2 regions of the Bradyrhizobium sp. HKCCYLS3077 genome follow, and region 2 is predicted to be linked to the other one. Evidence: riboswitches for the same ligand, from Rfam matches in the RefSeq annotation. Region 2 holds a riboswitch; the other holds the start of a gene.
The links. Region 2 has a riboswitch for S-adenosylmethionine ahead of metX (homoserine O-acetyltransferase MetX). Riboswitches for the same ligand answer to the same signal wherever they lie in the genome.

Region 1: linked by a shared signal. The riboswitch ahead of ACQR0Z_RS03120 (O-succinylhomoserine sulfhydrylase) and the one ahead of metX (homoserine O-acetyltransferase MetX) in region 2 are both predicted to bind S-adenosylmethionine.

The regions. Positions count from the first base shown of each region.
Region 1 covers NZ_JBNPTH010000001.1:710,528-726,336, forward strand. Annotated here, with positions in the region: gene argF (ornithine carbamoyltransferase) at 1-59, shown strand, start outside; gene ACQR0Z_RS03080 (endonuclease domain-containing protein) at 961-1,356, opposite strand; gene ACQR0Z_RS03085 (Hsp33 family molecular chaperone) at 1,471-2,478, shown strand; gene ACQR0Z_RS03090 (hypothetical protein) at 2,776-3,153, shown strand; gene ACQR0Z_RS03095 (hypothetical protein) at 3,293-3,673, shown strand; gene apaG (Co2+/Mg2+ efflux protein ApaG) at 4,449-4,844, opposite strand; gene ACQR0Z_RS03105 (OpgC domain-containing protein) at 5,159-6,475, shown strand; gene ACQR0Z_RS03110 (SGNH/GDSL hydrolase family protein) at 6,475-7,233, shown strand; gene ACQR0Z_RS03115 (GDSL-type esterase/lipase family protein) at 7,247-8,359, shown strand; gene ACQR0Z_RS03120 (O-succinylhomoserine sulfhydrylase) at 8,435-9,643, opposite strand; SAM riboswitch at 9,720-9,799, opposite strand; gene ACQR0Z_RS03125 (2'-deoxycytidine 5'-triphosphate deaminase) at 9,906-11,012, shown strand; gene ACQR0Z_RS03130 (MATE family efflux transporter) at 11,124-12,596, shown strand; gene ACQR0Z_RS03135 (SRPBCC family protein) at 12,593-12,994, opposite strand; gene ACQR0Z_RS03140 (VOC family protein) at 13,005-13,364, opposite strand; gene ACQR0Z_RS03145 (helix-turn-helix transcriptional regulator) at 13,417-14,256, opposite strand; gene ACQR0Z_RS03150 (methylated-DNA--[protein]-cysteine S-methyltransferase) at 14,338-14,922, opposite strand; gene ACQR0Z_RS03155 (SPW repeat protein) at 15,151-15,549, opposite strand; tRNA gene ACQR0Z_RS03160 (tRNA-Gly) at 15,766-15,809, shown strand, end outside.
Region 2 covers NZ_JBNPTH010000001.1:1,198,442-1,214,250, forward strand. Annotated here, with positions in the region: gene ACQR0Z_RS05305 (ABC transporter substrate-binding protein) at 1-287, shown strand, start outside; gene ACQR0Z_RS05310 (SDR family NAD(P)-dependent oxidoreductase) at 284-991, shown strand; gene ACQR0Z_RS05315 (mandelate racemase/muconate lactonizing enzyme family protein) at 1,025-2,194, shown strand; gene ACQR0Z_RS05320 (response regulator) at 3,182-3,562, opposite strand; gene ACQR0Z_RS05325 (MJ0042-type zinc finger domain-containing protein) at 3,617-4,465, opposite strand; gene ftsE (cell division ATP-binding protein FtsE) at 4,681-5,340, shown strand; gene ACQR0Z_RS05335 (cell division protein FtsX) at 5,333-6,301, shown strand; gene ACQR0Z_RS05340 (YdcF family protein) at 6,554-7,267, shown strand; gene ACQR0Z_RS05345 (lysophospholipid acyltransferase family protein) at 7,280-8,047, shown strand; gene ACQR0Z_RS05350 (gamma-glutamylcyclotransferase) at 8,054-8,653, opposite strand; gene ACQR0Z_RS05355 (DUF2125 domain-containing protein) at 8,753-9,937, shown strand; gene ACQR0Z_RS05360 (prephenate/arogenate dehydrogenase family protein) at 9,940-10,875, opposite strand; gene hisC (histidinol-phosphate transaminase) at 10,872-11,969, opposite strand; gene ACQR0Z_RS05370 (chorismate mutase) at 12,009-12,842, opposite strand; SAM riboswitch at 13,017-13,096, shown strand; gene metX (homoserine O-acetyltransferase MetX) at 13,188-14,402, shown strand; gene metW (methionine biosynthesis protein MetW) at 14,406-15,068, shown strand; gene ACQR0Z_RS05385 (GIY-YIG nuclease family protein) at 15,346-15,636, shown strand.

The sequences.
Region 1 (15,809 bases), 490 kb from region 2:
AAAACCGCCTGCATGCGCAAAAGGGCATTCTGGCCTGGTGTTTCGGCGAGCGGGCGTAGGGTCCGATAGCAGCTCTCGTAGTGGGATCGAGCTTCGAGACAAGCATTCGGTGCACCCTCTCCCCCAAGGCGAAGCAAAGCTTCGCCAGGGTGGGAGAGGGTGGTTTCCATACGCAGCATGGAAACCGGGTGAGGGGTTGCCCCGAACTCCGGCCTTAATCTGCGGCACGAACCCCTCACCCGACCGAGTTGGCCAAACCGTCCTACATGCCCTCTCCCACAAGGGGGAGAGGGCGCAGTCATGGGCACTGGCGGGGCTTGTTCGTTGATCGTCTTGGTCCGATCTCATTAGTCGTGAAGGGCGCGAGATGGCGCGGCGCGCTCGGCATACCCTCTCCCCTTGTGGGAGAGGGTGGTTTCCATGCGGAGCATGGAAACCGGGTGAGGGGTTGCCCTGAACTCAGGCCTGAGTTTGCGGCACGAACCCCTCACCCAACCGAGTTGGCCGAACCGTCCTACATGCCCTCTCCCACAGGGGGAGAGGGCGCAGTCATGGGCACTGGCGGGGCTTGTTCGTTGATCGTCTTGGTCCGATCTCATTAGTCGTGAAGGGCGCGAGATGGCGCGGCGCGCTCGGCATACCCTCTCCCCTTGTGGGAGAGGGTGGTTTCCATGCGGAGCATGGAAGCCGGGTGAGGGGTTGCCCCGAACTCCGGCCTCAGTTTGTGGCACGAACCCCTCACCCAACCGAGCCTGCCGAACCGTCATACATGCCCTCTCCCACAAGGGGAGAGGGCGCAGTCATTGGCACTGGCGGGGCTTCTTCGTCGATCTTCTTGATCCGATCCAATTAGTCGTGAAGGGCCGGGATGGCACGGCGCGCTCGGTATACCCTCTCCCCTTGTGGGAGAGGGTGGTTTCCATGCAGAGCATGGAAACCGGGTGAGGGGTCGCCCCGGGCTCAGGCCTCAGTTTGTGGCACGAACCCCTCTCGCCCCTCGCTCAGCTTTGCGAGAATATCCTCTAGCACGGCGGTTCGTTGCTGAAGCACATCGTTGTTCCAATACCGCGCAACTCTGAAGCCTTCGCTGGCCAGCATGGCGTCTCTCGTCAGATCACCTTTCGCATCCGCATGCTGGCTTCCATCGATCTCGATGACCAGCCGATGTTCAAAGCAGACGAAGTCGAGGATGTAGTTCCGAAACGGCACCTGCCGCCGAAACTTGAACTCCGAAAGCCGGCGGTCGCGCAGCAGCCGCCACATCGCGGCCTCGGCATCCGTCGGCGTCTGGCGCATCGCCTTGGCAAAGTTGCGGATGCGCGTGCCGGTCGGTCGATGGTTCGGTGTCGACGGCATGAACCCCCCCTTCCATGCGGGTAAATCCTGCAAGCGAAGGTATACGGACCCCGCCATACGCGCTAGTTCCACAAACCCCTTCACTTTCGACCGCTTCACCCCCAAATACGCCCCATGACAGCCAATCCCCCCGACACCAACATCAACCTCGACACCAGCCGCGCCCCGTCGGCCGTGCCGGTCGATGACGCCGTGCTGCCGTTCGAGGTCGCCGCGCTCGATCTGCGCGGGCGGCTGACCCGGATGGGGCCGGCGCTCGACGACATTCTCACCAAGCACGCTTATCCTGCGCCGGTCGGCAAGCTGCTCGGCGAGGCCATCGTGCTGACGACCCTGCTCGGCTCCGCGCTGAAGTTCGACGGCCGCTTCATCCTGCAGACCCAGACCGACGGCCCGGTGTCGTTCCTGGTGGTCGACTTCCAGGCCCCCGATCGTCTCCGCGCCTATGCGCGCTATGACGAGGCGCGGCTGCAGGAGCTGAAGGAGCAGGCCAAGGACTCCGGCACTCTGCTCGGCAAGGGCCATCTGGCGATGACCATCGACCAGGGTCCCGACATGAGCCGCTACCAGGGCCTCGTCGCGCTCACCGGCGGCAGCCTCGAGGAGGCCGCCCACGAATACTTCCTGCGCTCCGAGCAGATCCCGACGCGCGTGCGCCTCGCCGTCGGCGAGGAGTGGAGCGGCGGCAAGCACCGCTGGCGCGCCGGCGGCCTGCTGACTCAATTCCTGCCGCAAGCGCCCGAGCGCCTGCGCCAAGCCGACCTGCCTCCCGGCGACGCGCCCGAGGGCACCGAGCTGCACGCGGTCGAAGAGGACGAGGCCTGGGTCGAGGGCCAGTCGCTGGTTGCCACCGTCGAGGACGTCGAGCTGATCGATCCCGCACTGTCCGGCGAGCGGCTGCTGTACCGTCTCTTCCACGAGCGCGGCGTCCGCGTGTTCGACCTCGTGCCGCTGCAGGCGCGCTGCTCCTGCTCGCGCGACGCGGTCGCCAACATGCTGAAGAGCTTCTCCCCCGAGGACCGCGCCGACATGGTCAAGGACGACAAGGTCGTCGTCACCTGCGAGTTCTGCTCCTCGGTCTATCAGTTCACGCCGCACGAAGCGGGCGTGACGCAGAACTGAGAGCGCAAGCCTGGCTCTGCAAGTCAGGGCGAAGTGGCGGAGCGAGCTATCTCCCCACGTCATCGCGAGCGCAGCGAAGCGATCCAGAGTGGTTTCCGCAGCTCTGGATCGCGTCGTCGCTTCGCTCCTCGCGATGACAGCAGTGTGAAACTCCTGCGTGGGCGCGCGCATGAATTCTGGCGGAGGAGCCGGACATCGCAAGCCTGCAACACGCCTGATCGTTCTCCCTTGCGCATCTCGACGTCTGCAATTCGCGCAGCTAAGGTTCCGGCGGGTTCAGGTGCTGGGGGCACTCGCATGCGTGCGCTGTTTGTTGTCGTCTCGCTTCTTCTGTCCGTCGTGGCGGCGCGCGCCGAGCGGGTGATCCCGTCCGGCAAGCCGCTGATCCTGTTCAACGCGACATCGGTCAATCCCGATTGCACCGCGCTCGGCAATGTCGAGGTGCGGGTCGTGCAAGGCCCGGAGCACGGCAGGGTCTCGGTCAGCAGGACGCGCGTGTTTCCGAACTATGCGGCGGGCAATCTGCGCAGCACTTGCAACGCGCGCCGCGTGCCCGGCGTGCTGGTGACCTATGTCTCGCAGCGCGGCTATGTCGGCGACGATCTCGTCGTCATCGAGGTGTTCTTCCCGAACGGCCGCGCCCAGCGTGCCACCGTTGCCATCCGCGTGGTCTGATCGATCGGCTGCTCCGCGAAGGCGCGACATCGCGCGGATCGTTCGTCTGTCGAACTCGATGTTTGGGCATCCCAACGCTCTCGACGTTTGCAACCTCCGCGGCTAAGTTCCACTCGAAAGGCGTTGCCGGGGGCGTTGCATGCGTGTGCTGTTGGTCGTGATCGGTCTGCTCGTGTCGATGGGGGCGGCGCAGGCCGCCACGAAATTCGTCCTGTCGGGCAGGCCGGTGATCCTCTATCAGGCCGGTGCCACCAATCCGGATTGCACCGCCGCCGGCGAGGTCGTGCTGCGGATCGTCCAGGAGCCCGAGCATGGCAAGGTCACCATCCGCCATGCCGGATTCTATCCGACGTTCCCCGAGGGCAATGTGCGCAGCGCCTGCAATCGCCGTCGCGTGCCGGGCGTTCAGGCCGTGTACGTCTCACAGCGTGGCTACACCGGGATGGACATGGTGGTGATCGAAGCGTTCTGGCCGGCCGGCCGCGCCGTCCGCTTCACCGCGCCCATCCGGGTCATGTGAAGCGCCGCGTCGCGGCGAGCGGACCTTGTTAGTTCGGCTCTCCGGGAGCTTCCGTGACGGTTCGCCGTCCATTTGCCCGTCGCGCTACTCTGTCGCAGCAACAAACAACTTGTGTCGTCGGGCAAATCAGGCGCACATTTCCGCGCGTCCCTGCTGCCGCATGAGGGGCGTGTCGCGACCGTCACGAGACGTTGGCAGTGGGATGCGATGGGCGTGTGTCGGCGCAGCGTGGCTTGGTTCGCGCGGACGAACGGCGGTGCACGCACGGTCAAGTCGCGCGGTCCTGATATCCCGATGCTGATATCAACTCGCGTTGGAGCGCTGCTTCACGTGGGGATGGTGGCCAACAAGCCCGGCGCACCAGGGAGAACGCGAAGCAGCCGTTAAAACCGATCGCGCAGGGAGGGTCGGGTCGTTCCGGCTGAACCTGTGGTACCTGCCGCCTGCATTTTTTCTCGCAGGCGGGCCGCAGGCCTCAGCCGAGGCCTGGCTCTCCCTGCGCCCTCTGTTGGAAGAGGGCGGACGAAGAGGACAAAGCTCGGGCGCGGATGCGTGGCGAGGGCGTTGAGGCGTGTCGATCTGGCGAATGACTGCAACGTGGGTTCTGGCGGTCTTGCTCCGCTGTCATGCCCCGCGAAGGCGGGGCATCCATTACGCCGAGCCCTCTCGTTTGATCACTGCGGTCCCGGAATACTGGATCGCCCGGTCAAGCCGGGCGATGACCGTGAGGGATCCGGCGTACACACCTACTCACCGCGAGACGTCAGCGCCCCCGCTAATTCAGCACCCGCTTGCCGCCGTCAGGTCCGTCCAGCGAGAACGCCGGCACCGCGATATCGAACTGCTCGCCGCTCTCGCTCTCCATCTGATAGGAGCCCGACATGAAGCCGGAGGCGGTCGTCAGCGGCACGCCGGAGGTGTATTCGAACCGCTCGCCCGGCGCGAGCACCGGCTGCTCGCCAACCACGCCCTCGCCGCGGACCTCCTGCTGCCGGCCGACGCCGTCGGTGATGATCCAGTGACGGCTGCGCAGCCGCACCGTCTCCTCACCGGTATTGGTGATGACGACTGTATAGGACCAGAACCAGCGGCCATCCGTGACCGAGGATTTCTCGGGCAGGAAGTTGGGCTCGACGGTCACTTCGATGTGGCGAGTCACGGCGCGATACATGACGGCATTGTAGCGGAAACCGATGTCGGAACCAATCGTAACGCCATCGTGCTTTCAACACAGTTCCGCCTTATGGCACCAGAATCGCGGACTCTGCCGCCGGGTATCCTCCGATCCGTCAGTCGGGATCGGAGCCCCGGCGGAGCCGGCCGTCGTCGCCCCTGTGATGCGTTGCGATCGCTGCCGTTGGTCCGCGCGGCCGAAAAACTGGGCACGGCCCAGCCGACAAGTCCTTCATCGCTTGCGCAAAAATTGCGCAGCCCTACATTCGCCCTGCCGGGCCTTCCAGGCTGGCAGCCTTGACGTGGTGCCTGATGACGTCGATTGCCGATCGCCTTTCCGGACCATCCGCGCCCGCCGCTGCCGCGCCGACGTCGCTCGCGGAAACGGCTGCGGCTGCGAGCGTGGCCGCGCCCGCCATCACGGCTGCCCCGGCAGCGGCGCCGCCGGCGAAGGCTGCTTCACCCGCAATCACATTCCCGGCAGTCGGTGAGCGCGAGCTGCGGCTCGATCTGTTCCGCGGGCTGGCACTGTGGCTGATCTTCATCGATCATTTGCCGCCGAATCTGCTGACCTGGTTCACGATCCGCAACTACGGCTTCTCCGACGCCACCGAGATCTTCATCTTCATCTCCGGCTACACCGCCGCGTTCGTCTACGGCCGCGCGATGCAGGACGCTGGCTTCATCGTCGCCACCGCGCGCATCCTGCGCCGGGTCTGGCAGATCTACGTCGCCCACGTCTTCCTGTTCACGATCTTCCTCGCCGAAATCTCCTACGTCGCAACCAGCTTCGAGAACCCGCTCTACACCGAAGAGATGGGGATCATGGACTTCCTGAAGCAGCCGGACGTGACGATCGTGCAGGCGCTGATCCTGCGCTTCCGGCCTGTCAACATGGACGTGCTGCCGCTCTACATCGTGCTGATGCTGTTCCTGCCGCTGATCCTGTGGCTGATGCGCTGGCGTCCCGATGTCACCCTCGGTCTGTCGGTCGTTCTCTACGCGGTCACCTGGGAGCTCGATCTCTATCTCACCGCCTATCCGAACGGCTTCTGGGCCTTCAATCCGTTCGCCTGGCAATTGCTGTTCGTGTTCGGCGCGTGGTGCGCGCTCGGCGGCGCACAGCGCATGTCACGCATCATCAATTCCCCGATCACGCTCGGGCTCTGCGTCGCCTATCTGGTCGCGGCCTTCTGCGTCACCCTGACCTGGTACATCCCGCAGCTCGGTCATCTGATGCCGCGCCGAATCGAGCAATGGATGTATCCGATCGACAAGACCGATCTTGACGTGTTGCGTTTCGCGCATTTCCTCGCACTCGCAGCACTCACCGTGCACTATCTGCGCAAGGACTGGCCGCTGCTGAAGTCACGCTGGCTGCGGCCGCTGATTGTTTGCGGGCAACACTCGCTGGAGATCTTCTGCCTCGGCGTGTTTCTGGCGTTCGCGGGTCATTTCGTGCTTGCCGAAGTGTCGGGCGGCGCCATGATGCATGCGGTGATCAGCCTGTGCGGCATCCTCATCATGTGGGGGGTGGCGTCGCTGATTTCGTGGTACAAGCGTGAGGCCGATAAGGGCGCGGCGCGAAAAGGTGCGCGCAGCAACGCCGATCTGGCGGGAGGGGGCTGATGAAGTCCGTCTCGTGGTTAAGGTTTGGTATCGCAGCGCTGGCGGTGACGCTGGCAGCGTCTGCGCGCGCGGAAGACGCGCCGCAGAATTGCGAGGTGCCGGCCTACCTGCTGACGACCGAGAGCCCGCTCCCGAAAGTTGCAGACGCCGTCAAGACCGCCCGCACGCTGGATATTCTGGTCGTCGGAAGCCGCTCATCCTCCATTGTCAGCACGGCGGATGCCGCCGCGTATCCTTACCGGCTGCAGGCGGCCCTGAAGGACAAGCTTCCGGCCGTCACCATCAACCTGACCGTCGAGCTGCAGCCGAAAAAGACGGCGGAGGAAATCGCCGGAAATCTTGTTAAACTGGTGGAAGGAAAAAGGCCTAATTTGGTCATCTGGCAGACCGGAACGGTCGACGCCATGCGGTCGATCGATCCTGATGAGTTCCGGCAGGCGGTCGACGACGGTGTGGCGACGCTGCAGAAAGCGGGAGCTGATGTCGTCTTGATGAACCTGCAATACAGCCCGCGGACGGAAACGCTGATTTCCGTGCCGCCCTATGTCGACAACATGCGGGTGGTGGCGCAGCAGCGCGACATCCCGCTGTTCGATCGCTTCGCGATCATGCGGCAATGGAACGAGCAGGGCGATTTCGACCTGTTCAATCCGACGCACGGGGTCGAGCTGGCCAAGCAGGTTCATGATTGCCTCGGACGGGCGCTGTCGAAGTTCATCATCGACGCGGCGCATGTCGGTCCGGCGCAGCAGAACTAGGGTCATGTTGTCTATGTGTTCGAATAAATTGTGCCGCGTATCTGGGACATGGGAGACGCTTTCGGCTGCCGTGGTCCTGGTGACGGCTCTCTCGATCAGCCCGCAGCTCGCACGCGCGCAGGGCGCCGAGGTGGCTGCCGAGTTTGCGGTCAGCGAATTGCGTCCGACCATCGGCCACGTCGTGGTGGCTCAGGCCGGCAATCCGGCGCCCGGTCCGATCGCCGCCGTCAATCCTGCGGCCAAGACGTCGCCGCCGGCAAATGCGCCAGCCATGACGGACGCGCAGTCGCCCGCGAGTGCGGCGGTCATGGCCGCCACCCCGCCGCAGTCGCGCAGCATCACCGAGCGCGCGATCGACAAGGTCAAGCAGGTCGCGAAGTCCGCGAGCGACATCTTCAACCGCGTGCCCTGCCTGCCGCCGAAGGGCGTGGCGAAGAAGAATTTCATCTCCCTGCCGCATGTCGCGAACAAATTGGCCTCCGGCCTGCCGGTCGTCATCGTCGCCTTCGGCTCGTCATCGACGCAGGGCTATGGCGCGAGCACGCCCGACTACAACTATCCGAACCGGCTCGCAGCGCAGCTGCGCCGGCAATATCCGATGGCCGACATCACCGTGATCAATGCCGGCGTCGGCGGCGAGGATGCGCCGGAGATGATGAAGCGGCTGGAGACGTCGGTGATCGACCGCCATCCGGATCTCGTGATCTGGCAGGTCGGCACCAATGCGGTGCTGCGCGACCTCGATCCGACCGAGACCGCCAAGCTGGTCGAGGACGGCGTCGCCAAGATCCAGGCGGCGGCATCCGACGTCGTGCTGGTCGATCTGCAATATTCGCCGAGGGTCAACGAGCGTTCGGAGAACGCCAGCCGCATGAACAAGCTGCTCGGCCGCATCGCCGAGCTGCATCACGCCGGCATCTTCCCGCGCTTCGAGGTGATGCGCGACTGGCATGAGCGCCAGGCGATCCCGATGAATGAGTTCGTGATCTCGGACGGCCTGCACATGAGCGACTGGGGCTACGCCTGCTTCGCCCAGCTGCTCGGCGACGACATCATCCGCTCGGTCGGCCAGGTGAAGCTCGGCATCAACGCGCCGTCCGAGGTGTTGACCTATCGGCCGATGTGACGAGCGCGAGCAGGGAATAGCGCGTAGCGAATAGGGGACGGGACCATCTATTCGCTACTGCCAATTCGCCATTGGCTAAGCGGCCTTCAGGGCCGCGTCGAGATCCTCGATCAGATCTTCGGCATGCTCGAGGCCGGCGGAGAAGCGGATGAAGCCCTCGCTGATCCCAAGCTCGGCGCGCGCCTCCGGCGTCAGCCGCTGATGCGTGGTCGTTGCGGGATGCGTGACCAGCGTCTTGGAGTCGCCGAGATTGTTGGAGATGCGCGCGAGCTTGAGCCCGTTGAGCGTGCGGAACGCCGTGGGCTTGCCGCCCTTGACCTCGAAGCCGACCAAGGTCGAGCCGGCGCGCATCTGCTTCCTGACCGTCGCCGCCTGCGGATGGTCCTCGCGGCCCGGATAGATCAGCCGCGAGATCTTCGGATGCGCGGCGAGGAAGTCGGCCACCTTACCCGCCGTGTCGGTCTGCGCGCGCACGCGCACCGCCAGGGTCTCCAGGCCCTTCAGCAGCACCCAGGCATTGAACGGCGAGATCGACGGGCCGGTCTGGCGCATGAAATTGTGGATGTGCTCGGCGATGAACGCCTCCGACGACAGGATCACGCCGCCGAGGCAGCGGCCCTGGCCGTCGATATGCTTGGTCGCGGAGTACACGACGACATCGGCGCCCAGCGCCAGCGGGCTCTGCCAGATCGGCGTGGCGAAGACGTTGTCGACGATCAGCCGCGCACCATGGGCATGCGCGATCTCGGCAATCGCCGGGATGTCCATCACATCGAGTGTCGGATTGGTCGGGCTCTCCAGGAAGAACGATTTGGTGTTCGGCCTGACGGCCTTCTGCCACTGGTCGAGGTCAAGCCCGTCGACCAGGGTCGACTCGATGCCGTAGCGCGGCAGCAGGTCCTCGACGACGTAGCGGCAGGAGCCGAACAGCGCCTTGGCCGCGACGACATGGTCGCCGGCGCGCAGGGGCGCCAGGATCGCGGTGGTGACGGCGGCCATGCCGGTGGCGGCCGAGCGGCAGGCCTCGGCGCCTTCGAGCTCGATCATGCGGCGCTCGAACATCGCCGTGGTCGGGTTGGAGAAGCGCGAATAGATGAAGCCGGGATCCTCGCCCTTGAAGCGCGCCTCGCACTCCTCGGCGGTGGCGTAGACGAAACCCTGCGTGAGATAGAGCGCCTCGGCGGTCTCGCCGAATTCGGAGCGCAGGCCGCCGGAATGCACCAGCCGGGTTTCGGGACGGTAGTGGGCGAACGACGCCGGCGCCTTCGCGGGGGACTTCGACATGTGACCTCCATCGTGACCACCGCGCCTGGCGATGGGCACAAAAAAACCGGCCTGGGAAAACTCCTCACGGCCGGGATCACAATCGTCCCCGGCCTGTTTAGCGACTTATTTAACGTGGCTGCAAGCCGGCCGGCTCAAATCACCACGGGATAAGTCGTGCTCATAGTCCCACCTGGCCTTTCCGTCAAGCCAGCCATCGGATAACCGGTCAAAAGACCCTATATAGGCTCGCATAGCCGCCATTCCGGCAAAGGATCAGGTCTTGCCGTTTTCGCTTCCCGCCGACGCCCATGGCATCCTGCCCGACCGCATGATCGTGGCGATGGCCGAGGCTGGCCTGATCATCCCGGAATACGATTTCGTCGAGAGCCAGATCCAGCCGGCGAGCCTCGACCTGCGGCTGGGCGACGTGGCGTATCGGGTGCGGGCGAGCTTCCTGCCGGGGCCGGGCTCCACGGTGGCCGAGCGCATCGACGAGCTGAAGCTGCACGAGATCGCGCTCGCCGATGGCGCGGTGCTGGAGACCAACTGCGTCTACATCGTGCCGCTGCTGGAGAGCCTGGCGCTGCCGAAGGACATCGTCGCCGCCGCCAATCCTAAGAGCTCGACCGGGCGGCTCGACGTGTTCACCCGCGTGATCGCCGACGGTACGAGGCGCTTCGACATGATCGGCGCCGGCTATCACGGTCCGCTCTATGCCGAGATCAGCCCGAAGACGTTTCCCGTCTTGTTGCGCGAGGGCTCGCGCCTCTCCCAGGTCCGCTTCCGCTACCGCGACGCGGTCTTGTCCGAGGATGAGCTGATCGCGCTGCACGAGGCCGAGCGGCTGGTCGATCGCGACGATGCGGATCTCGCCGGTGGTGTCGCGCTGTCCGTCGACCTGTCCGGCAGCAATGCCAACGGCTATGTCGGCTACCGCGCCAAGCGCCATACGGGGGTCGTCGATGTCGACCGCCGCGGCGGCTATCCGGTGGAGGAATTCTGGGAGCCGATCAAGGCGCGGCCCGACGGCAGCCTGATCCTCGATCCCGGCGAGTTCTACATCCTCGCCTCGAAGGAAGCGGTACAAGTGCCGCCGGACTACGCGGCAGAGATGGTGCCTTTCGATCCCCTGGTCGGCGAATTCCGTGTGCACTATGCCGGCTTCTTCGATCCCGGCTTCGGCTATGCCGGCGCCGGCGGGCAGGGCTCGCGGGCGGTACTTGAAGTGCGCTCGCGCGAGGTGCCGTTCATCCTCGAGCACGGCCAGATCGTTGGCCGGCTCGTCTACGAGAAGATGCTGGCGCGGCCGAACGCGATGTATGGCAGCCGGATCGGCTCCAACTACCAGGCGCAGGGCTTGAAGCTCTCCAAGCACTTCCGCCTGTAGCGCGCTGCGCGCCGCGCGCGCACCCCCAATGCATCCGGCGCACGCCGCGATGTGCTAGAGACGACCGATAATTGCGCTGCGACACCAACCGCAGCCACGCGGGGAGCGAACATGTCCGAGATCGGCCTGGCCGACACTCCGGTCGGCGAGGGGCGGCCCGTGCCGCCCGTCAAGCCGTCGCGGAACGCGGTGGCCGACGGGCCGATCCTCAAGACGCTGCTGTCGCTGGCCTGGCCCAACATCATCGCGAACACAGCCGGCACCTGCGTCGTCATTGCCGAGACCTCCTATATCGGCCGGCTCGGCATCGAGGCGCTGGCCGCGATGGCCCTGGTGTTCCCCCTGGTGATCCTCACCATGACGATGTCCGGCGGTGCGATGGGCGGCGGCGTCGCCTCGGCGATTGCGCGTGCGCTCGGTGCCGGCGACACCGACCGCGCCTCGACGCTCGCCTCGCATGCGCTGCTGATCGCGCTGACGTTCGGCGCGACCTTCATGGTCGGCATGCTCGTGTTCGGCCCCGGCCTGCTGGAGACGCTCGGCGGCCGCGGCACGGTGTTGAGCCACGCCGTGGCCTATCTGCAGATCTTCTTCGGCGGCGCCATGTTGCCCTGGCTGATGAACTCGATGGCCGGCATTCTGCGCGGCACGGGCAACATGAAGCTGCCGTCGTTCATGATCCTGAGCTCCGCGCTGCTGCAGATCGTGCTCGGGGGAACGCTGAGTCTGGGCCTCGGGTTGGGCATGCGCGGCGTCGCCGCCGGCGCGCTGCTCGCCTTCAGCGTCAGCATCTCGGTCATGGGCTGGTACCTGTTCTCCGGCCGCGCGCGCGTCAGGCCGAAGCTGCGGGGCCTCAAGATCAGCGGCGCGATGTTCGCCGATATCCTGAAAGTCGGCGCCGTCGCCTGCTTCTCCCCGCTGCAATCGGTGCTGTCGATCGCGATTTTCACGCACATGCTGGCCGGCTTCGGCACCGCCGTGCTCGCCGGCTACGGCATCGGTGCCCGGCTGGAGTTCATGATGACCACCGTGGCGTTCTCGGTCGGCATGGCGTCGGTGCCGATGGTCGGCATGGCGATCGGCGCCGAGCGTGTCGCGCGTGCTCGTCGCATCGCCTGGACGGCCGGCTTCGTCTCGTTCACGTCAGTCGGCGCGCTCGCCACCTTGATTGCGTTCGTCCCGCAAGTGTGGGTCGATATCTTCACGCAGGATCCGAGCGCGCGCGCCGCCGGCGCGCATTATCTGCGCATCGCCGCGCCGATGTATGCGTTCATCGGTCTTGCGATCTCGATGTATTTCTCATCGCAGGGCGCGGCCAAGGTGCTCGGCCCCGTGCTGGCGCAGACGGTCCGGCTCATCTTCATCGCCGTCGGCGGCAGCTATCTGCTGCAGCATGCGGCGACTGAAGGCGAGTTCTTCATGCTGGCGGCGACGTCGATGGTGCTGCTCGGCGTGCTCACGCTCGCCAGTGTGATGCTGACCCGTTGGGGACCGAAGCCGGCCACGGTCGAGTTCAGCCCGGCCGTGGTCACGGCCGAGCTTGCTTCCGTCGCGGAGGCTCCGCCGGTGCGGCGCGCGGGCTAGGCGGCGAGCCTCCCCAGCGTGTCCTGCATCGTGCGCGCGCCGATCTCCATCTGCTGCGCGATGTAAGGCCCGATGGCGTGCGGCAGCACGTCGGTAATCCAGATCATTCGGCAGCGAGTTTCGCCGTCCGGGATGATCTGCATCGAGGCGCTGTGCCGGGTCATGCGTGGATCGTCGATCGCATAGACGATGCGCCGCCGCGCATCGTCGCAATCGATGAGTTGCTCGCGCATGACGTTGCCGTTGGCGAAGCTGACGATGCGGACATCGTCCTCGAGCCTGGTATCGACCACGAAGCCGGGCGCCAGCCTGGTATGGACCGCGCCGAAATCGCGCACCACGGCCCACACCGCGTCTGCAGGCAGTGCAATGGAAACATCCTTGTAGATCGATGCCATGACGTTGCTCTCACGGACACACGGCTTCGATGTTGTTGCCGTCGGGATCGATCAGGAACGCCGCGTAGTAGGTCGGGCTGTAGTCCGTGCGCGGCCCGGCGCCGCCATTGTCGCTGCCGCCGGCCTTGAGACCTTCGCTGTGAAATCTGGCGACGGCCGCGTGGTCCTTGGCGCGGAACGCGACATGCGCCGCGCCGCTACGTCCGGTCCTGTCGAGATAGAGCCACAGCGCCGGCTCGCCCTTCGGGCCGATGCCGGCGGAAGTCTCGTCCTTCGAGCAGAGAATGTGGCCGAGCGGCGCGAGCGCAGACGTGTAGAACCGCACGCTCGCGTCGAGATCGCTGACCTTCAGGCCGATATGATCGTACATCGATGATCTCCCAAGTGCCGCACGCGGGGCCGCGTGCATTGGGATCATCCAATCAGTGCCGGCTTATCCGTTCTTGGAAAATCTTGCGCTCGCCGCGCGAAGCCTTGCGGAACTTGGCGGGCGAGATGCCGGCGGCGCGCGTGAAGGTGCGGGTGAAGTTGGAGAGATCGGCGAAGCCCGTGTCGTAGGCGATGGCGGTGACCGGGGTGTCCTCCTCGCTCAGACGCCGCGCCGCACGCCGCAGTCGCGCCCGGATCAGATATTGATGCGGCGTGACGCCGAGCGTCGCCGCGAACAGCCGCAGGAAATGAAACGGACTGACGCCGGCTTCGCGTGCGGCGCCGGCAAGATCGATGGTTTCATGCGCATTGTCGTCGAGCCATAGCGCAGTCTCGACCGCGCGCCGGCGATCGCGCAAGCTCGGCTTGATCGAACGCTTCTGACGGCCGGTGACCGCCGCAACGAAGCGGCCGACAAGGAGATGTCCGATCTCGTCGAGGCCCAGCGTCTGCTCGCGCGTCGCGACAGCCTGTGCGAGTTCGCCGAGCACCATGAGCTCCGGCAGCGGCGGCATCGCGCCCGTCTGCCACGCCTGTCTGTTGCCGCCGATCTCGTCGACGAGCTCGTCAGCAAAAAAGAACGACAGGCACTCGTCGCCGCAGACGTGGTCGTGCGTGCACATGAACTCGTCGCCGGGGTGGCCCACCAGCAGAGCGCCGGTGACGAGTTCGTGGAAGCGGCCGCGGTGATGGCAGCCGAAGCTGCCCTTGCGCACATAGGACAGCGAGTAGCCGCCGAATTGCTCGACATAGGGACGCTCGCCCGGGACCGCTGCGCAGCGGAACTCGGACACGGTGACGTCTCGGCTTTCGAACAGGATCGTCGCGGTCATTCCGCAAATCTAATTCATGGTCCGCAAAAGGCGAGTGGCTTGCTGCAACGCCCGCGCGCGCGAGCGTTGCGCGCCCCGATCTCAGCGTGCGCGCGACGCAGTGCGCGGCCGTTCCGCGGCCAGCAAGGCGTCGAACAGCGTGAAGCCCGCAGGCGTCTTGGCGCCTTCGAGCGCCAGCAACCGCCGTTTGGAGATGAGGCCGCTGTTGGGCGACGGCTTGTCCAGGCCATTGCCGATTTCTCGTACGCGATGACAGGGAACGATCAGCACGAACGCATTTTTCGACAGCGCCTGCACGATCGAATGCAGCGCGCCGGGAACGTGCAACTCATTCGCGAGCTCTTCGGCGCTACGCGTCTCTCCACGCGGAATCGCGCGAATGGCGTCATAGACGCGCTGATTGAACGGCGTCACGCCGCCGAGGTCGAGGACGACGTCGGAGAAGTCGACATCCTGCCCGCGCAGCATGGCGCTGATGGTCTTGATCGCAAGTTCAGTATTTGAACACGGGCGCTCCTCCCGTGCTTCGGGAAACTGCCGGAACATGCGCCGGCGCGTCTCGATTTCGCGTGCTTCCGGCAGTTGCACGCCGGTGATTCCCGCATCGCTCCACGCAATGCCGCAACGGCCGAGGGCCGTATCAAAGATCGTATACCCACGCCCCATGACGCCACCCCAACCCCACACCACAAGCATAACATCGTCGCGGTCGCCCGCATCAATTTTGTTAACAGCGTGTTAGCAGCGCGGCGCGACCGGGGCGGGGTTTGCCCTGATTTGGGTCATGCTTGTCAAGCGCCGCGTCGTGACGGCCGCAACGGTATCGCGATGGCGGGATGCAACGCAGCGGACCGGCCCTCGAGGTGGAGACGCCATGTCGTTAGATGCGCTCCGTCACCGTGATCGGTCGCCTGCAAAATCAGGATCATGCGCGAGCCACAGTTCGAGCAGGCTCAGGAACGTGACGGCGACGCCGATGATGATGCTGACATGCATCGCCGAGGTGTGCGCAAAGCCGAGCATCCAAGGCGCCGCAATCAGCCAAACGCCCAATGCGACTTTGAGCCACTCCTCCCAATCCGCAAATGCCAGCAGACCGCCGACCGACAGCGCGACGACCGCCGTGCCGACCACTGCGGCATCGATCCGGCCAGCGGCGCGAGCAAAGCCGAACAGCCAGGGCGCGACCGTGAGGAACAGGCCGCATGCGAGTGTGTAGATATCGAGCGCCGAGGGACGCGAGAGAATCGCGAGCGCTGCCGAAGCCGAGGAGGCGCGGTGATGGCTGTTCATGTGGTCAGCTTCCATGGGCCTGACGGCGAGGCGAGGAGGTGCCGCCTGATCAGCACAAGCACCGGCTTTTCGGCCCGTTCCCAGGCCGGCGGTCTCGGGCCGATCACGATTGGGCGAGCCCGCTGGCGCCGCGGCGCCCGCGGATCGCCTCGGTGTCCGGCTCGCGGCAACAAGCCGCTTGGCGAAACGCCTCCTCTCGGCTAAGCATGGGCGAGCGCGGGCGTAGTTCAATGGTAGAACGGCAGCTTCCCAAGCTGCAT
Region 2 (15,809 bases):
GGGCGTTCCTCAAGCTCTATCCCGAGACGGCGCCGCGGGGCGCCAGCGAGGACGACGCGGTCAAGGCCGTGCTGCAGTCGATCAGCCGCCGCATCAAGCTCTATACGCCGCCCTATGCCGACACCAAGATGGGCGCGATCAACGAGCAGGAGTTCCGCACGGAAGCCGCGATGAACGGGCTCGACATCAAGGACTACAATGCGCTCTACACCAATGAGCTGATCGAGACGATCAACAATTTCGATGCGGTGAAGGTCAAGGCCGAGGCGGCTACGTACAAGGGATGACGGCAGAGCATCACGACAGCGGCTCCGGTGTTCGCCACGCGGTGGTGACCGGAACCAGTTCGGGCATCGGCCGCGCCATTGCCGAGCACCTGCTGGCCAGCGGCTGGCGCGTGACCGGGATCGATCGCGCGCCGTCGCCGTTCTCGCATGCGGGCTTCGCCGGCTTGCAGGCCGAGCTCGGCGACTCCCATGCGTTGGCTGCGCGACTTGCCGACATCGGCTCGGTGACCGCGCTCGTTCACGCCGCCGGCTACATGCGCGTTGGCCGGCTCGGCGAGCTCGCGCCCGACAATGGCGAGGGCATGTGGCGAGTCCATGTCGGCGCGGCCGAGGCGCTGGCCAATGCGCTGGCTCCCCACATGAGCGACGGCGGCCGCATCGTGCTGATCGGCAGCCGCACCGCCAATGGCGCCGCGGGACGCAGCCAATATGCCGCGACCAAGGCGGCGCTCACGGGCCTCGCGCGCTCCTGGGCGATCGAGCTGGCGCCGCGCCGCATCACCGTCAACGTCATCGCGCCGGCCGCCACCGACACGCCGTTCCTGCGCGATCCCGGCCGCGCCGGCACCGCGCCGGTGCTGCCGCCGATGGGCCGCTTCGTCGATCCCGCGGAAGTCGCCGCGCTGACCGCCTTCCTGCTGTCGGGCGAGGCAGGCGCCATCACCGGACAGAGCATCACCATCTGCGCAGGCGCTTCGCTCTAGGGGCAGCGCGCGACCACGACCAGGAGAAGACCCATGACCATCCGCATCGTCGACGTCCGCGAGGTGACGAAGCCGATCTCATCACCCATCCGCAACGCCTATATCGACTTCACCAAGATGACGTCGAGCCTGGTCGCGGTCATCACCAACGTGGAACGCAACGGGCGACCCGTCGTCGGCTACGGCTTCAACTCCAACGGCCGCTACGGCCAAGGTGGCCTGATCCGCGAGCGGTTTCGCGCACGCCTGCTGGAGGCCGATCCGGCCTCGCTGCTGGATGCGACCAGGGACAACATCGATCCCGACAAGGCCTGGGCGGCGATGATGAGCAACGAGAAGCCCGGCGGTCACGGCGAGCGCTCGGTCGCGGTCGGCACGCTCGACATGGCGATCTGGGACGCGGTCGCCAAGATCGCGGACAAGCCGCTGTTCCGCCTGCTCGCAGAGCGTCACGACCGCAAGGCCGATCCGCGCGTCTTCGTCTACGCCGCCGGCGGCTACTACTATCCCGGCAAGGATCTCTCGGCCCTGCGCCGCGAGATGCGCGGCTATCTCGAGCGCGGCTATAACGTCGTGAAGATGAAGATCGGCGGCGCGCCGATCGACGAGGACCGCCGGCGCATCGAAGCCGTGCTCGAGGAGATCGGCCCGAGCAATCAGCTCGCCGTCGACGCCAATGGCCGCTTCGACCTGGAGACGGCGATCGCCTACGCCAAGATGTTGAGTGACTACCAGCTGTTCTGGTACGAGGAGGCCGGCGATCCGCTCGACTATCATCTGCAGGCGACTCTGGCCGACTTCTATCCCGGCCCGATGGCCACCGGCGAGAACCTGTTCAGCCATCAGGACGCCCGCAACCTGATCCGCTATGGCGGCATGCGCCCGGACCGCGACTGGCTGCAGTTCGACTGCGCGCTGTCCTATGGCCTGTGCGAATATCTGCGCACGCTCGACGTGCTCAAGACCCACGGCTGGTCGCCGTCGCGCTGCATCCCGCATGGCGGCCACCAGATGTCGCTCAACATCGCCGCCGGCCTCGGCCTCGGCGGCAATGAGAGCTATCCCGACCTGTTCCAGCCCTATGGCGGCTTCCCCGACGGGGTGAAGGTGGTCGACGGCCACATCACCATGCCCGATCTCCCCGGCATCGGCTTCGAAGGCAAGTCGGATCTGTATGCGGAGATGCGCGCGCTGAGTGCATGAGGCGCGAATGTCGAGCAACAAACTCGGTGTCGTCCCGGACAAGCGCGCGGTACGCGTGCGCAGATCCGGACCCATATCCCCAGGGGGGAGGTTCGAGGCACGACGGCAGATCGATTTCGCCCAGCCACATCCGCCGCAGCGTATTGGTCCCGGGTCAGCGCCCGTCAACGCTGCGCGTTGCCGAGCTTGCCCGGGACGACACCCGATGTGAGACGCCTGCGAGGAACGTCCACTGAGTTCGTTGCTGCTGATACGCCCGACGGGCAATTTGCTCATGGCTCCCCTGTGCCAATTGCCCGTCGAGCCAGTTTGTCGCACGGCTCAAGCCTTGTGTCGTCGGGCAAATCACCTGCACATTTCCGCGCATCCCGCCTCACTCGGAAGGGGCGTTGCGCGCGATCGTCACGACACGCGAGGCGGGGATGCGATGGCCGCGAGAGCTCGCAGCATGTCTTCATCGATGTGCGGACGAACGGGCGCTTGCGGACGGTCAAGTCGCGTGGTCCTGGCCTCCCGACGCTGAGGTCAAGTGCGCGCTGCTGCGGAGAGCACGGCGTGGACGACGGTGGCCAACAAGCCGGCGCACCGGGGAGATCGCGAAGCAGCCGTCAACCCATCGCGCAGGGAATGCCGGAATGTCGGCTGAACCTGTGGTACCTGCCGCCTGCATTTCTTTCCGCAGGCGGGCCATGGGTGAGGCCTTCACCCGGCATTCCCTGCGCCCTCCGACTTTTGAGGGTGACGATGATCAGCACAGCTCGGGCATGAGATGCCGCGGGGATCGCCTGCGCGCGCCAAGACAAAGGTGTCGTCCCGGAGCAAGCCGCGACGTCGCGAAGCGACGGCGAGGCGCCGACCCGGGACCCATAGCCCAAGTGAGACGTGACTTGCGCGAGATGGAGGACCAGCGTGGTGTTTCAACGACCGCCGGTGATTATCGATCCCGGCGTTCGCCGGGATGACGGCGGAAAATGGGAGTGCAGCGCCTCACGCCTTCGCCGCCTTCGAGGCCAGTGCGTCGGCGACTGCGGTGCGGATGTCGGCGACCGAGAACGGCTTGGTGATCACGTCATGCGCGATGGCGCTGAGATTGGAGGCGCGCTCGCGCTGGTGGGCGAAGCCGGTCATCAAGAGGATCGTCAGATCGGGGAAATCGCGCGCCGCCGACAGCGCCAGCGCGATGCCGTCCATTACGGGCATCTGGATGTCGGTCAGCAGCAGGTCGAAGGCGCCGTTTTCGCGGGTGAGAATGTCGAGCGCCTCGGCGCCGTCCTGCGCCGTGACCGTCTCGTGGCCGTCCATCGCGATCGCGCGGGCGACCAGCGTCCGCATCGAATCCTCGTCGTCGGCGATCAGCACGCGCGACATGTCGTTTCGTCTCCGTCTCGTGGGCCCCGCGGGCGACCCACGAGACCGGAACCATCATGCACTGCCGGCGGCGAGATCGCGCCGATTGAAGAACCGTATATCGATATTGCGGCCTTCGGGAGGGGGCGAGGCCAAGCGCGACTTGAACGTCGTGCGTTCACCGGGTTTGAGCGCGGTCTGCTCGAGCAGCGCGTTCCAGGCATAAATCTCCATGCCCTGCGCGTCGCGCACACTGAACCGAAGCCGGGGCAGGTCTACGGCCTTTTTGGTCATGCTCACGATGGTGCCTTCGATCACCAGCACCGGCTTGCCGTCCACGGTCTCGGTCGCGATCTTCACGTCCTTGAAGGACAGCCCGCGGAGGTTCACATCGAGCCCGACGAGTCTGTAGAACGATGCCGTCTGCGGCAGCAGCCGGACGACGTCCGCCCGCCAGAAGACGAGCGCGATCGCGGCCGCCGCCATGGCGGCGGTGAGCGCTGGCAGTTTGAGCAGCTTCCTGCCCGGAAAATCCGGCAAGGACGGGCGCTTCAGATGTCTGGTAAGGCCGGCGAGGCGCGCGGGCCGGTCTTGCGGCTCGGCTTCGGCGGATGCATCGCTGGGCTCCTCCGCGGCGACATCCTCGGGCCAGCCGGCGGCGATCGGCGGGCTGTCAACCTCCGGCGGCTGTTCGTCGGGTTCCTCCCGGGCCAGGGCCTCCCATTCGTCGGCTGCATCGCGCGGCGCAGGGGCCGCGTCGGCCTCGGCCATCGCCGGCATCGGCGCAGGCGCCTCGACGGCGTCCTCGGGGCGGGCCAGCCAGACCTCCTTGCAACGGGCACAGCGCACGCTGCGGCCCGCCATACCCAGGGTTGCCACGTCGATGGCATAAGACGTCGTACAATGGGGGCAAACGATGAACATCGCGCCTGTTCTCCAAACGGCCATTGCCGCTTTGTTTCCGGCAGTTCGTGCTACAAGGACCCCCATGTGGACGAACTTCGGAACTCAATCGTACGAATGGTACATGGCAACCATTAACGAACCGGAAACCATAACGGGCGCTCAATCGGGCTATCGTACCACCGGGGTTGTGGCGCGCGGGTCGGTTCCGCACGCCGTCCGACGGAGCTGACGCTTTGGTTCGGTTCGAAAATGTTGGGCTGCGCTATGGACTGGGGCCGGAAATCCTCCGCGACCTCACTTTCCAGATTCCGGCCCATTCCTTTCAGTTTCTCACCGGCCCTTCGGGCGCCGGCAAGACGTCGCTGCTCAAGCTCCTGTTTCTGTCGCTGCGGCCGACCCGTGGGCTGGTCAACCTGTTCGGCTATGACATCTCGCTGCTCAGCAAGGAGGAAATCGCCGATCTGCGCAAGCGGATCGGCATCGTGCTGCAGGACTTCCGGCTGCTCGACCACATGACCACCTATGAAAACGTCGCGCTGCCCTTCCGCGTGATGGGGCGCGACGAGTCGAGCTATCGCAAGGAGGTCATCGATCTCCTCAAATGGGTCGGCCTCGGCGAGCGCATGGATGCGCTGCCGCCGATCCTGTCGGGCGGCGAGAAGCAGCGTGCGGCGATCGCGCGCGCCGTCATTTCGCGGCCGCAACTACTGCTCGCGGACGAGCCGACCGGCAACGTCGATCCGACGCTCGGACGCCGGCTGCTGCGGCTGTTCATCGAGTTGAACCGCTCGGGCACGGCGGTGATCATCGCAACCCACGACATCACGCTGATGGACCAGTACGAGGCCCGCCGGCTGGTGCTGCATCAGGGACGGCTGCACATCTATGAGTAGCGTAGACGATCGCGGCCTTCTGGTCGATCTCGGCGATGACCGCCCGCAGCTGCCGGCGCAGGCCCGCATCGTGTCCCCCATCGTGCCGCGTGCCTCGATCGCCGGCCGCGCCCTCGTTGCGGTGGTGGCGATCATGACCTTCCTGGCCTCGATCACCACCGGCGCGGTGCTGCTGGTCAGCGAGTCCGCGGCCGAATGGCAGTCGGAGGTGGCGAGCGAGATCACGGTGCAGGTGCGCCCGCGGACCGGCCGTGATCTGGAGCGCGACACGGCGCTGGTGACGGAAGCGATGCGGGCGCAGTCCGGCATCGTCGAGGTCAGGCCGTTCAGCAAGGACGAGTCGAGCAAGCTGCTGGAGCCGTGGCTCGGCAGCGGCCTGTCGTTCGACGAACTGCCGGTGCCGCGCGTCATCATCGCCCGGGTCCAGCCGGGCACGCCATTCGATCTCGGGGCGCTGCGCACACGGGTTGCGCAGGTCGTGCCGACCGCCAGCGTCGATGATCATCGCGCCTGGATCGAGCGGATGCGGTCGATGACCGGCGCCACGCTGTTCGCCGGCTTCGGCATCCTCCTGCTGGTGATCGCGGCGACCATCATCTCGGTGTCCTTCGCGACCCGCGGCGCCATGGCGGCGAACCGGCCGATCGTCGAGGTGCTGCATTTCGTCGGCGCGGGCGACCGCTACATCGCCAATCATTTCCTGCGTCATTTCCTTCAGCTCGGCCTAGAAGGCGGCGTGATCGGCGGCGGGTTGGCGATGCTCGGCTTCGGCTTCTCGGAGTCGATCGCAAACTGGTTCTCCGGCACGCCGGTCGGGGATCAGTTCGCCGCGCTGCTCGGAACGTTCTCGCTGCGGCCCATCGGTTATGTGGTGATCGCGCTGCAGGCGATCGTAATCGCGGCGGTGACGGGCTGGGCCGCGCGCCGCACCCTGTTCACGACATTGGCGAGCATCGATTGACGGTGGTCTGTCCCCAGCCGTTTGGTTGCGGATTTCACTCCGCCCGAAAACCGCCTAAAATCGTTTGCGTCGGGTGAGGCAGGACAGGGGTGAGCGGGGTCACGAACACGGGCACGGTCGTGCGCCAGGATGGCGGCGAGCGAACGTGATCGGGGGACCGGCGAAACCTGCCAGCGCTCCCGGACTTGAACGACGGGATCGCGCGACGGCATGGCGTCGCGCACCAGCAGCCAAGGACGATCCAGGCACGGCATGGGGCCAGAGACCGACGATAGCAGACGCAAGCTGCCGCTCTATGTGGTGGCGGGGCGCGCGCTTGCCGGCGCCGTGGCGACGCTGGGACTCGGTTTCTTCGTCGCCGCCGTCGGCTTCGTCGGCTTCCTGTCGCAGCTGCGCGGCGCCGAGATCAAGCCCGAGCGCAAGGCGGACGGCATCGTGGTCTTGACCGGCGGCTCGTCCCGCGTGTCGGACGCGGTGGAACTTCTCGCCGGTGGCTACGGCCGCAGGCTGCTGATCTCCGGCGTTCATCCGACCAATGATGCGAATGACATCACCAGGTCGCTGCCGGAGGCGCGGTCGTTCATCAATTGCTGCGTCGATCTCGACTATTCGGCGATCAATACCCGCAGCAACGCCGCCCAGACGCGGCGCTGGGCCGGCGAGCGCGGCTTCAAGTCGCTGATCGTGGTGACGTCGAACTATCACATGCCGCGCGCCATCGTGGAGCTGTCGCACGCGATGCCGAGCATGGATCTCATTCCCTATGCCGTCGTCGGCGAGAAATGGCGCGACGAGCCGTGGTGGACCAGCGCGCCGACGCTCAGGCTGCTGCTGTCCGAATATGCCAAATATGTCGCCGCAGAGGTGCGGCTGCGACTTGCCGATCTCGGTATCGATCTCGTGCCCGAGGCCGAGCCGCCGACGGGCTCGGTGCCGCGCCGGCCGGCGACGGCGCAAGCCAATTGAACTGGGTTTCTGATGGTCTCGATCTTCCTGCGTTCGCTCCTGTTCAACATCCTGTTCTATCCGAACTTCGTATTCTGGGCGCTGGTCGCGCTGCCGACGCTCGCGATGCCGCGCAAGGCGCTGCTGCGCGTGGCGAACTGGTGGGGCCAGAGCAACATCCTGTTGATGCGTGCCATCTGCAACATCCGCGTCGAGTATCGCGGCGTCGAGAAGATCCCGAAGGGGCCGCTGATCGTCGCCGCCAAGCACCAGTCGATGTGGGAGACGATCTCGCTGCTGCACTTCTTCGACGCGCCGTTCTTCGTGCTGAAGCGCGAGCTGCTGCGGATTCCCTTGTTCGGGCAGTATCTGCTCAAGGCGAACATGATCGCCATCGACCGCAGCTCCGGCGCCCGCGCCTTGAAGCAGGTGATGCGGCGGGCTGCGGAAGAGGTGAAGTATGGCCGGCAGTTCGTGATCTTTCCGGAGGGCACGCGGCGCCCGGCGGGCGCGCCGCCGGACTACAAGGGCGGCGTCGGCCTGATCTACACGGATTGCGGCGTGCCTTGCCTGCCGGTGGCGCTGAACTCGGGTCTGTTCTGGCCGCGCCGCACGTTCCTCCGCTATCCCGGCACGCTGGTGGTGGAGTTTCTCGATCCGCTGCCGCCGGGCCTGCCGCGCGACGAGTTCATGACGCGCCTCCAAACCATGATCGAGGAGGCGACCGGCCGTCTCGTCGCCGCGGGGCAGGCCGAGCAGGCGCAACTGTTCGGCCGCGTGCCGGCCGAAGTGCAGGCTTGATGCGCGTCACGCCGCGCCTCCGGACGGCAGATGCAGCGAGTGGCCGTCGTCGTGCAACATCGTCGCCAGCCGATGCAACTGCGTGTCGCGAAAACCCTGCGCTTCGATCGCGTGCACGGTCGAGATCACGTAGTCGCGATTGGCGCCGGATTGGCCGTGACCCTGGCGGACATGACGCAGCTGCTCCTGCAGCGACAGCCGGCCGGCATATTGCACATGGCCGCGATCGACCACGTAGACCAGCGCGCTCACCCGCTCGCGCGCGTCGCCTTCGAGCCATACAGAGCGTGTCACCTCGCGGTAGACCGAGGTCACCTGCTCGCGAGCCCGCAAATACGCGATCGTCTCGTCGCGTTTTGTTTCCGCAACCCGGAACGCAATCCCGCGACAGGCCCCGCCGCGATCCAGGCCGAGCACGAGCCCGGGTTTTTCGGGCGTGCCGCGATGGACGAAGGAGTAGACGCACAACGCGCGATGCTCGCCGATCAGCCGTGCCGGCACCTGCTCGACGAAGTCGAAACCGGGACGCCACATCAGCGAGCCATAGCCGAACACCCAGAGGTCACCTTGGGGAAGCTCGCGTGGGGAGAGGGTCATTGCGGACATGACAGCGGACGCCTAAGTGTGGGGCTCGCGAATTGTTAACTTATGTACACAATCCGTGATCGCGGAATCGCCAAAATTGCTGCCCAAAGGGTGTCCTGCATGTCTCGATTGCCACAAGCGCGCCGCAGGCGCCCGCTCTGGGGGCTCTTCATTGCCCCCGTCTTGCTCCTGATCGCCGCCGTCGGCTGGAGCGCCTTCTGGTTCTTCGCTGCTTCGCAGGTCGATGTCCAGGCCGACGCCTGGCGCGCGCGTGAGGCGAAGTCCGGCCGCGTCTATGATTGCGCCAAGCGCTCCGTCGCCGGCTTTCCGTTCCGCCTCGAGGTGCGCTGTTCGGATCCGAGCGTCGCGCTGTTCTCGCAGGCGGCGGGCACGCCGTTGATGAACGCCAAGCTCGACGAGATCCTGGTCGTCGCGCAGGTGTGGGACCCGAAGCGGGTCATCGCCGAGTTCAAGGGACCGGCAAAGATCGCCGATGGCCGCGGCCCGGATTCGTTCGTCGTCAATTGGCAGGTCGGCCAGGCCAGCGTCCGCGGCCTCCCCGGACCGCCGCAGCGTGCCGACCTCGTGTTCGAACAGCCGACCATCGATCGCATCGAGGGCAACGCCGCCGTACCCACAGCGCGTGCCGACCACGCCGAACTGCATGGCCGGCTGGCTGAGGGCACGCCGTCGGATCACCCGGTGCTGGAAACCGCGCTGCAGATTGCCAACGGCAGCATCCAGGGTGGCCATCCGCTGCTCGCCGAATCCTTCAACACGGACATCCAGGCCCGCGTCACCGGGCTGAAGGATTTCCGGCCCAAGCCCTGGCCGGAGCGGTTTCGCGAGATCCAGGCGGCGGGCGGTCATGTCGAGATCGTCCAGTCGCGCATCCAGCAGGGCGAACTACTCGCGGTCGCCTCGGGTACGCTGACCTTGACGGCGAACGGCAATATCGATGGCGAGGTGCAGATGACAGTGGCCGGGATCGAAAAGGTCATCCCGGCGCTCGGCCTCGACAAGATGCTCGACAATGGCGTGCCGCAGGGGACGCTCGACCGCGTCGCGCCCGGCGTGAAGTCGCAGGACGTCAACAATCTGTTGGGCGCGCTCGATCGCGCCATTCCCGGCCTCGGCAAGGTCGTCAAGCAGAACGCCAATGTCGGCGTCGCGTTCGGCATCAATGCGCTCGGCAAGGAAGCCACGCTCGAGGGACGCAAGGCGCGGACCTTCCCGCTGCGCTTCTCCGATGGCGTCGTCGTGCTCGGTCCGTTCAAGGTCGCCCGCGTTCCTCCGCTGTTCTGATCTCAGGGCTTCTTGAGCTGCGGCAGCGGCCGGCCGAAATCCGGCGCCGCCGAATCCTGGCCGATGTCGACGATGCCGCGGCGGATCGCCCGCGTGCGGGTGAAGTGGTCGAACAGCGCCTCGCCATCGCCGCGCCGGATCGCCCGCGTCAGCTTCGACAGATCCTCGGTAAAGGTGCCGAGCATATCGAGCACGGCGTCCTTGTTGCTCAGGAAAATGTCGCGCCACATCGTCGGGTCTGACGCGGCGATGCGGGTGAAGTCGCGGAAGCCGCCGGCGGAGAACTTGATCACCTCGGACTCCGTCACCTGGGCCAGCTCGTCGGCGGTGCCGACGATGGTGTAGGCGATCAGATGCGGCAGATGGCTGGTGATCGCGAGCACGCGGTCATGATGATCCGGCGTCATGATCTCGACCTTGGCGCCGAGCGCCGCCCAGAACGCGCGCAGATGATCGACCGCGCCGGCATCGACGCCGTCGGGCGGCGTCAGGATGCACCAGCGGTTGATGAACAGCTCGGCGAAGCCGGAGTCCGGTCCCGAATTCTCTGTGCCGGCGACCGGATGGGCCGGCACGAAATGAACGTGCGCGGGCAGATGCGGGGCCATGTCGCGGACGATCGCGCCCTTGACCGAGCCGACGTCGGAGACGATGGCGCCGGGCTTGAGATGCGGAGCGATCTCGGCGGCGACCGGACCGCAGGCCCCGACGGGAATGCAGAGGATGACGAGATCGGCATCCCTGACCGCTTCCGCATTGCTCGCGACCACATGATCGACGAGGCCGAGCTCGGCGACGCGCGCCCGCGTCTTCTCCGAGCGCGCCGTGGTGATGATCTCGCCGGCGACGCCTTGCAGCTTGGCCGCGCGCGCGATCGAGCCGCCGATCAGGCCGAAGCCGATCAGCGCCACACGTTCGAAATGCCCTGCGACGCTCACTTCGCCCCCATGAAGTCACGAAGCGCATCGATCACGAGACGGTTGGCTTCCTCGGTGCCGATCGTCATGCGCAAGGCGTTCGGCAGCTTGTAGTTGGCGACCGCGCGCAACACGAGGCCGCGCCGGGTCAGGAATTCGTCCGCCTCGACCGCGGTCTTGCCCTGTTCGGCCGGGAAGTGAATCAGGATGAAGTTGGTGACGCTCGGCGTCACCTTGAGCCCGAGCTTGCCGATCTCCTCGGTGAGCCGGTTGCGCCACGTCTCCGTGTGCGTCTTCGACATCTGCTGATGCGCGGTGTCCTCGATCGCCGCGACGGCCGCGAGCATCGCCGGCGCCGAGACGTTGAACGGCCCGCGAATGCGGTTGATGGCATCGACGATGTGGGCGGGTCCGAACATCCAGCCGACGCGCAGTGCCGCGAGGCCGTGGATCTTGGAGAAGGTGTGGGTCACCACCGTGTTCTCGGTGGTCGCCACCAGCTCGAGGCCGAACTCATAATCGTTGCGCGAGACGTAGTCGGCATAGGCGGCGTCGAGCACCAGCAGGACATGCGCGGGCAGGCCGGCGCGCAGCCGCCTGACCTCGTCGAACGGGATATAGGTGCCGGTCGGATTGTTCGGGTTGGCGAGCCAGACGAGCTTGGTGCGTGGCGTCACCGCGGCGAGGATCGCATCGACGTCGGTGCGGTACTCGGTCTCCGCGGCCACGACGTTCTTGGCGCCGCAGGCCATGGTGGCGATCGGATAGACGAGAAAGCCGTGCGCCGTGGAGATCGCCTCATCACCCTCGCGCAGGAACGTGTGCGCCAGGAGATTGAGGATCTCGTCGGAGCCGGCGCCGCAGACGATGCGGTCGGGATCGAGGCCGTAGGTGCGGCCGATCGCTTCGCGCAGCACCCGCGAGGTGCCTTCCGGATAGTCCTCCAGATGCGTGGCCGCGCTCTTGAAGGCCTCGATGGCCTTCGGCGAGGGGCCGAACGGGGTCTCGTTGGCCGACAGCTTGAACACCTTGCGGCCGGGCTCGGGCTTGGGGCTCTTGCCGGGCGTGTAGGGTGCGATGTCGAGAATGCCGGGGTTCGGCACGGGGCGGTTCATCATCAACTCCGGACAATCATCTCGGGCGCAAGGTTGGCCTCAGCTCGGAACCGTATAGCGTTTCGCATGGCCGCCGACGAGCGCCGCCGAGCGCACAGAGGCGCCCGCCGCGATCAGCGCGGCCTTGATGCTGTCGAGGTTCGACGGCGCCTCGATCGACACCAGCAGAGCGGCGCTGTCGAAGGCGGTATCGGGCACCGCGACGACGTCCGCAAGCGGCGACAGCGCCCGCGACACCTGCGCATTCCAGCCGGAGACGCGGATGCTCCAGGTCTCGACCTCCAGCACCAGTGCGTCGTCGGCGACGCGCGACACCGCGAACACCGGCAGCGCGGCCGGATGGTCGGCACGCTCGATGAAGGGTAGCCGCGCGATGATCTTCGGCGCGCCGACAGGCTCGAGCGTGATCCACCACGGCGTATGGCCCGAGGTCGTCGATACCAGCGCCAGATCACCCTTCGAGCGCGCCACTGCTTCAACCGCCGCCTGGGCGCTGAAATGGGCGACGTAGGGCACGACGAAGCCGAAATGGAACCTCGCGGAGTCGCGCATCGCGGACTCGCCGACGGAGACGTCGGCATGCACCGAGAACGGCGCCTGGACATAGGTGAAAGTCGAGACAATCACCCGCCAGATGCCCTCGACGGTGTCCAGCGGCAGGATGCCGCGATGGCGCTGCACCAGGCGGCGCATCATGTCGGCCTCGCGGGCCGGGCGGAACGCCGAGCCGACCTCCTGGGTCTTCTTGACCTTGATCAGCCGGTCGATGATGTCGGCCCGCTGCATCAGCAAGTGGTGCACCTGCTCGTCGATCGCGTCGATCTCCTTGCGCAGATCGGCGAGCGAGGGCGGTGCGGGCGGCGGGTTCGACATGTCCGGATCACTCTGCGCGGGGGGAACGAGTGCCGTTCTGTCCGATGCGCCGGGCCTGTGCAACAGCAAGTTTACCTTGTGCTGCCTAGGCTTGGCTGGTCTGCAGCCGTGGAAAGTCCGATTGGCGGTCAACCCCAGCTTGCCTTGACGAGGAGCGCCCGCGGGACTAGTTTCTGCTCGTTCCGTGGTCATTTGAGCCGGCCGGCTTGCAGCCACGTTAAAAAACTCGCTAAACAGGCCGGGGACGTTATCGATCCCGGCCGAACCCCAGTTCAGGCCGGGTTTTTCATGGCCTGATATGTCACGTGGTTCGGGAGCCCTTGCCGGAAGGCCGGGGTGAGAGACATGACAGGCCTGACGCCGAAATCCACCTCCGCGCTGCGCAGCGTTGCGCCGGAAGAGCGTTCGCACGAGGTCGACCATCCGAGCTCGCTGGTCGCGCAGTTCGGCGCCGACAAGCCGCTCAAGCTCGATTGCGGCGTCGACCTCTCGCCGTTCCAGATCGCCTACCAGACCTATGGCGAGCTCAACGCCGACAAGTCCAATGCCGTGCTGATCTGCCACGCGCTGACCGGCGACCAGCATGTCGCCAACCGCCATCCGATGACCGGCAAGCCCGGCTGGTGGGAGACCTTGGTCGGCCCCGGACGGCCACTCGATCCCGCGCGCTACTTCATCATCTGCTCGAACGTGATCGGCGGCTGCATGGGCTCGACCGGCCCGGCCTCGCTGAACCCGACGACCGGCAAGGTGTGGGGTCTCGACTTCCCGATCATCACCATTCCCGACATGGTGCGCGCGCAGGCGATGCTGATCGATCATCTCGGCATCGACACCCTGTTCGCCGTGGTCGGCGGCTCGATGGGTGGCATGCAGGCGCTGCAATGGACGGTGGCCTATCCTCACCGCGTGTTCGCGAATCTCGCGATCGCCTGCGCGACGCGGCATTCGGCGCAGAACATCGCCTTCCACGAGCTCGGCCGCCAGGCCGTGATGGCCGATCCGGAATGGGACCACGGCCGCTACGCCGACAAGGCCACGCATCCGCATCGCGGTCTCGCGGTGGCGCGGATGGCCGCGCACATCACCTATCTGTCGGACGCCGCGCTGCATCGCAAGTTCGGCCGCCGCATGCAGGACCGCGAGCTGCCGACGTTCTCGTTCGACGCCGATTTCCAGGTCGAGAGCTATCTGCGCTACCAGGGTTCGTCCTTCGTCGAGCGCTTCGATGCCAACTCCTATCTCTATCTGACGCGGGCGATGGACTATTTCGACATCGCCGCGGATCATGACGGTGTCCTCGCGGCGGCGTTCCGCGGCATCCAGACGCGGTTCTGCGTGGTGTCGTTCACCAGCGACTGGCTGTTTCCGACCTCGGAGTCGCGGGCGCTGGTGCATGCGCTCAACGCGTCCAGCGCGCGGGTGTCGTTCGCCGAGATCGAGACCGACAAGGGGCACGATGCGTTCCTGCTCGACGTGCCCGAGTTCTTCGAGATCGCCAGCGCGTTTCTCGATTCCGCCGGCAAGGCGCGCGGGTTGAAGCCCGCGAACGGAGGCTGAGCCATGAGCCTGCAAGGTGTGCTGCCGCTGGACGGCTTTTCCGGCGGCGAGGTGCTGGCCTATCGCCCCGATCATCTGTTGATCGCCGGCATGGTCGAGCGCGGCTCCAAGGTGCTCGACATCGGCTGCGGCGATGGCGACCTGCTGCAGCTCCTGGAGAGCCGCGGCATCGACGGCCGCGGCATCGAGCTGTCGCGCGAGGGCGTCAACCATTGCGTCGCCAAGGGGCTCGCGGTGGTGCAGGGCGATGCCGACACCGATCTCGTCGACTATCCCGACGACGCCTTCGACTACGTAATCTTGTCGCAGACCCTGCAGGCGACGCGCCGGCCGAAGGCCGTGCTCGAAAATCTGCTGCGCATCGGCCGCCGCGCCATCGTCACCTTCCCGAATTTCGGCTTCTGGCGGCTGCGCCTGCAACTGCTGGTCGGCGGCCACATGCCGCGCACCGACAATCTGCCCTTCACCTGGTACGACACGCCCAACATCCATTTCTGCACCATCAAGGACTTCGTCCAGCTCTGCGACGAGATCGGCGTGAAGATGGAGCGCGCGGTCGCGCTCGACAGCGACGGCCGTCCGCTGCGCGTCGCGATGCCCTGGTGGTTCTGGAACATGTTCGGCGAGCAGGGCGTGTTTCTGCTGAGCCGAGGGGAGCGGCGGTAGGGCGCCATCCGCTGCCCAGCATGCTGTAGACGTTTGTGTCCCGCTCTCTCAACCGTCATGGCGGGCTTGTCCCAGCCATCCACGTCGTGCGGCACCCTGAGAACCACGTGGATGCCCGGGACGGAGCCCGGGCATGACGAGTAACCCAATTGCGACATGGGACGGAGTGGGTGATGGTCGACCTCTCTCCACCGTCATGGCCGGGACTGCGCCCGGGCATGACGAGCAAATCAGTTGCCATATTGCTCGTGACAATGGCTCGTCGTAGTATCCCGCGATGGCGGGTGGCTACGTGTATTTCATGACCAATCGTCCCAATGGCACGATCTATGTCGGCGTGACCAGCAATCTTGTGCAACGCGTCTATCAGCATCGGTGTGGCCTGATCGACGGCTTCACCAAGCGATATGGCTTGAGGCGGCTGGTCTACTTCGAGATCTTCGACGATATCCAAAGCGCCATCCAGCGCGAGCACAACATCAAGCATTGGTCGCGCGCGTGGAAGGTTGGGCTGATCGTTGCAAGCAACCCCGACTGGAACGATCTCTACGATACGATCGTAATGTAGATCGCGGATGCGGAGCGACGTGGATGGCCGGGACAAGCCCGGCCATGACGAGCTTGGGGTTGGCGTTTTTCACTTTTCAAAGAGCCGATGTGGTTGAGACAAGGCATAAACCTCCCGCCGCGCATCCGCGCCCGGGCTCTGCATCAGTCGCCGCCTCTGGAAAACGCAGAGGC